DNA from 2 places in the Arthrobacter phoenicis genome. Region 2 is predicted to be linked to the other one. Evidence: predicted binding sites of a transcription regulator. Region 2 holds the regulator's gene; the other holds the start of a gene.
What was found. The regulator LexA, encoded in region 2, represses DNA repair genes until DNA is damaged. The targets are predictions, from matches to a motif close to TCGAACANNTGTTCGA.

Region 1: a site for LexA is predicted at 1,845-1,860, ahead of ABC337_RS17675 (LexA family protein). Genes of this name have one in related genera too.

What each region holds. Positions count from the first base shown of each region.
Region 1 is NZ_JBDFMK010000002.1:6,225-9,634, forward strand. It holds gene ABC337_RS17665 (GNAT family N-acetyltransferase) at 1-491, shown strand, start outside; gene ABC337_RS17670 (Vgb family protein) at 494-1,714, opposite strand; gene ABC337_RS17675 (LexA family protein) at 1,874-2,305, shown strand; gene ABC337_RS17680 (Y-family DNA polymerase) at 2,315-3,410, shown strand, end outside.
Region 2 is NZ_JBDFMK010000001.1:371,357-374,766, reverse strand. It holds gene ABC337_RS01705 (ATP-dependent DNA helicase) at 1-1,630, shown strand, start outside; gene lexA (transcriptional repressor LexA) at 1,760-2,509, opposite strand; gene ABC337_RS01695 (LysM peptidoglycan-binding domain-containing protein) at 3,125-3,410, shown strand, end outside.

The DNA of each region.
Region 1 (3,410 bases), on a different contig from region 2:
TCTATCACGCCTCCTGGCTGGAGGCCTTTGCGGAGTTCGACGGCGCGCACCAGGATGGCGGCGGGATAGAGCATCGGCCGGACGCGGACCTGGCGGGTTCCGCCGCGTTCGCCGCTTTTGTTGAGGCTCTGCGCCGGGACGCGCGACCGGAGACTCCGCGGAAGCCCGGCTATGTGCCCTGCACGTATCTCTGGATTGTGGAGGGCGGCGACTTCGTCGGTTCACTCGCGGTCCGCCACCACCTGAACGAGTTCCTCCTCAACGAGGTGGGGCACATCGGCTACAGCGTTCGTCCGTCGGCGCGGCGGCGCGGTCATGCCGCGGGCGCCCTGGCGGAGGCGCTGCCGATCGCCCGCGGCCTGGGAATCGAGCGGGCACTCTTGACCTGCGACGAGGAGAACGCTGGCTCCCGCGCCACGATCGAAAGGAACGGCGGCGCCTACGAGGACACCCGGAACGGCAAGCGCCGCTACTGGATCGAGACGGCCTAGCGCTACGCCTGTTCGGCGGTGACGTCGCCGACGCGTCCGTCGGCTCTGAGAGAACGGCGTCGGCCCAGCAACAGCACCAGGGCGGCGACGACGATCACCGCCGCGCCGCCTGCACCCGCTACGGCGCCGGGCGAACTCCACGGTGAGGGCCCGGCGTCGTTCCCGACTCCTGTGCCGTTCCCTACCCCGGCACCGGCCGGGCCCGCAGGAGCGGAGGCCGGTACCGGCGCCGGCGGCGCGTAGCGGGAGACCGACCCGTTGCCCACGCCGGTGCCCGGCGTCGCCGCGATGATGCTGCCGTCCGGGGCCACCGCGAGGTGCCCGGGGCGTCCCTCGGTCGGGATGGTCGAGTCGACGGTCCGCGAACCGGGCTTGATCACGGATATTCCTTCTGCGAGCACACTCGAGACGTAAAGCGTCCCGTCGGGTCCGAGGGCCGCCTCGCTGGGGCCGCCCGGGACATAGATGGTGTAGCCCACCCGGTCCGCCCCCGTCCCGATGACCGCCACCTTGTTCGTGCTGATGTTCGTGACGTAGACCGTGCCGTCCGGGGCGACGGCGATGCCGTGGGGATTCTCCGTCGTACCGGCCACTGCCCCGGTGGGAATCGTGTGGGATGCCGCGGCCTGGCCGGCGGGAACGATCGAGACCGTGCCCTCGATCTGGTTGACCACGTAGGCGGTGCCGTCCGCGCCGACAGCGACTTCCACGGGCCCCACCCCGACGCCGATGACATGGTCCACCGCCGTGCCGCCGGGGGCCAGGACAAGCACCGTCTTGTTATCCGGGTTCGGCACGTACACTTTTCCGTCGGGTCCGACGGCGATGAAGTGGTTGCCCCTCCACACCGGGATGGTCCGGGCGACGGCCGCGGCACCGGGAGGCACGACGCCGATCTCGGCCCCGCCGACGGAGCCACCCTGCTGCTGGGCCACGTAGAGCGTTCCGTCCGGCGCCAGGGCCAGTCCGGCCACGTTGGGGCCGGTCGTGATCCGGCGCGTAGGGCCCGGCTCGCCCGGCGGAATCACCAGGACCCCGCCGAAGCCGTTGTAGCCGCCGTTGTAGCCGCCGATGTACGCGGTTCCGTCCGGGCCAACGATGACGTCGACCGGCGTCCCGCCCGTCGATACCACCTCCGCCGGCGCCAAGGCAGCCGGCGCCGCGGCATCCTGCGCCGCAACGGCCTGCCCTGCCCCGCCGCACAGGGCAGCTCCCACAGCCACAACCGCCAGCCAACGTCCTCGTGCCACCACTACCCCCAAACAGTGGGCCGCCCGGCGCGGCCAACCCCCGAAGCCTACTACCGAAGGGTTTCCCCCGGGCCAATGTCCGCCCCCGGGCTTACACTTAGATTCGAACATATATTCGAACTAAGGTGTGTTGTGGGCGCAATTATCGGACCCCGCGTGATAGACGCGGGCACTTCCCTCCTCTCGGTGCTGATCTCGCCGGTCCCGGTGGCGGCCGGCTATCCCTCGCCCGCGCAGGACTACTTCGACGGCCGCATCGACCTGAACGAGCACCTGATCAAGGACATCACCAGCACCTACGTGGTCCGGGTCTCCGGGGACTCCATGGAGGGCGCCGGGATCAGTGACGGGGACGAACTGATCGTCAACCGGGCGCTGACACCCGTGGACGGATCCGTCGTCGTCGCGGTCCTGGACGGCGAGCTGACCATCAAGCGGCTGAGGATCACCCGCAACGGCGTGGTGCTGCAGGCCGAGAACCCGGCCTACCCGGACATCAGGGTTCCGTCCCTGTCCGAACTCGTGGTCTGGGGCGTCGCCACGCGCTGCCTCCACGTGGTCTAGGCGGCCGTCATGGCCAGGCCCGCTCCGATGCGGCAGCTGCCCCAGATCGCCCACGTGGACGTCAACTGCTTCTACGCGTCCGCCGAGCGGGCATTCAACCCCGCCCTGGAGGGCCGTCCCGTCGTCGTGCTGTCCAACAACGATGGCTGCGCCGTCACACGGTCACCCGAGGCGAAGCAGCTGGGGATTGCCCTCGGCGAGCCGTGGTTCAAGCTCGCCCCACGGGCCAGGGAGTGGGGACTGGTGGCGCTGTCCAGCAATTACGAACTCTACGGCGACATCAGCGCCCGCGTGATGGAGCTGCTGGGCCGCTTCTCCGCCTGGCTGGAGGTGTACAGCATCGACGAGGCGTTCCTGGGGGTCAAGGGCACGCCCGCGGACCTGCTGGAGCTGGGCGGACAGATGAAGGCGGCGGTGCGGCGCAACGTCGGCGTGCCCGTCTGCGTCGGCATCGCCCCCACCAAGACGCTGGCGAAGCTGGCCAACAAGTGGGCCAAGAACAATCCTGCCTTCGACGGCGTCTGCCACTGGGAGTCCGTGCCCGCCGCCGCCCGCGAGCGCCTGATGCGAAGCCTGTCGGTGATCGAAATCTGGGGCGTCGCCACCCGGCTGACCAAGCGGCTCAACGCCCTGGGCATCCACTCGATCCTGGATCTGGCCCGCGCGGACCCGGTGATGATCCGCGACCGGTTCTCCGTGGTCATGATGCGCACCGTCCTGGAACTGCAGGGCATCCCGTGCATCCCGATGGAAGAGGAACGCATCGGACGCGATCAGCTGATCTTCTCCCGCTCCTTCTCCACCCCGCTGACCTCGGCCGCCGGGTTCCGGCAGGTCCTGAGCGTCTACGGGCAGCAGGCCTCCGCCCGCCTCGCCCGGCACGGACTGCAGGCGAAGCTCCTCACCGCGTTCGCTGGCACCTCGCACTTCAACGCCCGGGACGTCTCGTTCCCCACGGTCAGCGTGGTCCTGCCGATGCCGACGGCGGATCCGGTGATCCTGACGCGGGCGGCACATGCCCTGCTGCCCCGCATCGTGGACGGCGTGAAGTACGCGAAGGCCGGCATCATGGTCACCGACCTAAGGCCCACCGGGAACCAGGCAC
Region 2 (3,410 bases):
GCTCTTCTCCCTGGGTGAGGACACCTCGGTCCCGCACTTCGCCGCCGCCATGGGCGGCCCCTCCTCGCAGCTGGGCCGGGAAGTGGTCCGGCTCCGGGAATGGGCCGAGGACACGGCCACCGGCGACCGCGACGAACTGCTCCCCGGCGTGACCGACCGCGCCTGGCGGCAGGTGTCCGTCACCGCCATGGAATGCCTCGGCGCGCAGAAGTGCCCGTCGGCCGCCGAATGCTTCAGCGAACTGGCGCGCCAGGACGCGGCGGACGCCGACGTCGTGGTCACCAACCACGCCATGTTGGCCGTGAGCGCCTTCGAGGGCCTGGCCGTGCTGCCCGAATACGACGTCGTCGTCGTGGACGAGGCGCACGAACTCCAGGACCGGGTCACCGGGGCCGTCTCCGGCCAGCTCTCCGTGGCCATGGTCCACGCCGCCGCCTCGGGCGCCCGCAAGCACACCGGCATCACCGTGGACGCGCTGAACAACGCCGCCGCGAACCTTGAGCTCGCCGTTGCGGGGGTGCCCGGCGGACTGATGCCCAATGGCCTGAACAGCGAACAGCTCGACTGCGTGGACCAGCTCCGGGACGCCTGCCGTGCGGCGCTCTCCGACTCCAAGGGAGACGGCTCCACCACGGCCGACGGCGGCCGGCAGCTGGCGCGCTCCCGGCTGATGGTGATCCTGGAGCTCTGCGAACGCCTGCTCGCGGCCCGCGAGAACCGCGAGGTGGTGTGGTTCTCGCGGCAGAGCACCTTCGACCCGCAGCAGGGCTACTCGCAGCCGGATGATTCGGCGCCCGTGCTGATCAACATCGCCCCGCTCAGCGTGGCCGGGCGGCTGCGGGAGGGCCTGTTCGCGGACCACACCGTGGTGCTGACCTCGGCCACCCTCGCCATCGGCTCGGCCTTCGAACCGGCCGCGGGGGGCCTGGGCCTGGTGGGCCCCGGCGCCCCGAGCTGGACCGGCGTCGACGTCGGGTCGCCGTTCGAATACCCCAAACAGGGCATCCTCTACGTCGCCAAGCACCTGCCCAAACCGGGCCGGGGGACCGCGCCCGAGGCCCTGGACGAGCTCGAGAAGCTGATCCGCGCCTCCGGCGGCGGCGCGCTCTGCCTCTTCTCCTCCCGGCGCGCCGCGGAGGAGGCCGCCGACGCGCTCCGGCCGCGGCTGGGCCTGAGCATCCTCTGCCAGGGCGAATCCACCATGACCGCGCTGGTCAAGCAGTTCGCGGACGAACCGGACACCTGCCTCTTCGGCACCATGTCCCTGTGGCAGGGCGTTGACGTGCCCGGCAACTCCTGCCGGCTGGTGGTGATCGACCGGATCCCGTTCCCGCGGCCGGACGATCCGCTGATGACGGCCCGCTCCCGGGCCGTGGCGCAGGCCGGGGGCAATGGCTTCATGAGCGTCTCGGCCACGCACGCGGCGATCCGGCTGGCGCAGGGCGCGGGCCGGCTGATCCGTTCGACGTCGGACCGCGGCGTGGTGGCGGTGCTGGACTCACGGCTGTCCACCGAGCGTTACGGCGGCTTCCTCCGGGCCGCGCTGCCGCCGTTCTGGGCCACCACGGACCCGGCGGTGGCCGTGGCGTCGCTGGAGCGGCTCGCGAAAGAGGCCGCGCAGGGGTCGTAGGCCCCCGGGGCAGGGACGTTTTGGCGGGGGTTGGCGGCGCTCACGCCTCGGCGTTCGGCCGGGGCGTGGGGCCTCAGGTCCGGGCGTTCAGCGCGTTCAGCCGGTCCCTGGCCGGCGGCGTTGCCCGCGCTACAGGGAGCGGAGGACCGAGACGACCTTGCCCATGATGACGGCGTGGTCGCCCAGGATCGGTTCGTACTGGGTGTTCTGCGGCAGCAGCCAGGTGTGGCCGTCGCGCTGCCGGAACGTCTTGACTGTGGCTTCGTCATCGAGGAGGGCGGCCACGATGTCGCCATTGACGGCGTCGTTCTGCCGGCGAACCACCACCCAGTCCCCGTCGCAGATCGCGGCGTCGATCATGGAATCGCCCGCGACCTTGAGCATGAACAGCTCACCGTGGCCCACGAGCTGGCGCGGCAGGGGGAGGACGTCCTCCACCACCTGGTCGGCCAGGATCGGGCCACCGGCGGCGATCCGGCCCACAAACGGGACCATCGCCGTGTCCGTGGCGCTGGCCAGTTCCGACACCGCGAGTCCGCCGACGGCCTTCAGCCCGCGGGGCTGTTCGACGCCGGAAATCGGGGTGGACCCCTCGTCCAGGGTCAGCGGCATCAGGACTTCCATGGCGCGGGGACGCTTGGGGTCCCGGCGCAGGTAGCCCAGCTTCTCCAGCTGGGAGAGCTGGTGGGTCACACTGGAGAGGCTGGCCAGCCCCACCGTGTCCCCGATCTCGCGCATTGACGGCGGATAGCCGTTGTCCGTCACGGACCGCTGGATGGTTTCGAGGATCTTCTTCTGACGGACGGTGAGGCTCTTGGGCGCCCGGGCAGGCTGGGCGCCGCGCCGGGTTGCCCTCCCGCCGGTGGCTTGTGCTGCCATGGTCGCCGTGCCTTCCGTTCGTGGTGCGGATCCGTGGCCAGCGGACCGAGTGAAGCGGCCCGATTGCTGCGAATCCTAAAAATGTCAGTGCCTGCCGTTTGACTGCTCTTGATCACCGCTGGCGGGTGTTCGACAGGTTTCAGACTGCAGGTGCGGAGTGCGGGTCCCTCGAGGGACCGGTTCCGTGCTTCAAAAATAGGTCAGCCGTCGGTGTTTTTCAAACATTTGTTCTAGCGAGTCTCGACAGAGTTCGTTCATAGGTGCTAAAAAGAGAACAGCAAGATTCGAAGATGTGTTCGAAGATTGCGAGTGGAGAACCACGGCCGGTTTCGGCTTTGTGTTCGAAGCGAATGATGGTTCAGCCGGTTGGCGGCAGGTACGAGGAGTACGCCGGGCGGCAACGACAAGTCCAGGAGGGCTCAGTTCATGTCAGCAAGAAGCGCTTTCGCCGGTTCGCAGTTTTCCGACGCCGGAAGGCCGGCACTGTATCTCGTGCCGGATACTGCCACGGCCTTCTCCGGGGCGGTGGCTCCGTTCGCTGCCCCGGCCGACGCTTACGCGACCGCCGGGAGCGCGTCAGCTGTACGCCGGGCCCACTCTTCGGCCCAGGCTCCCTTGCGGCTGACCCGGCGGGGACGCTTCGTCTTCTTCGGACTGCCCCTGATCCTGCTCGCGGCCCTGCTGCTGTCCCTGGCCGGCTTCCTGACCGCCCCGGCGAAGGCCGCCGACTCCCCGGCATCGCTGGCGACCACCCCGACGGTCACCGTGACCGTGCAGCCTGGGGAGTCCCTGTGGACCATCGCCGGCACCGTCGACCCGAAACGGGATCCGCGGGACGTGGTCGCCGAGATCGTGCAGCTGAACAACCTCGACGCCGCACCGGTCCTGCCCGGCCAGCAGC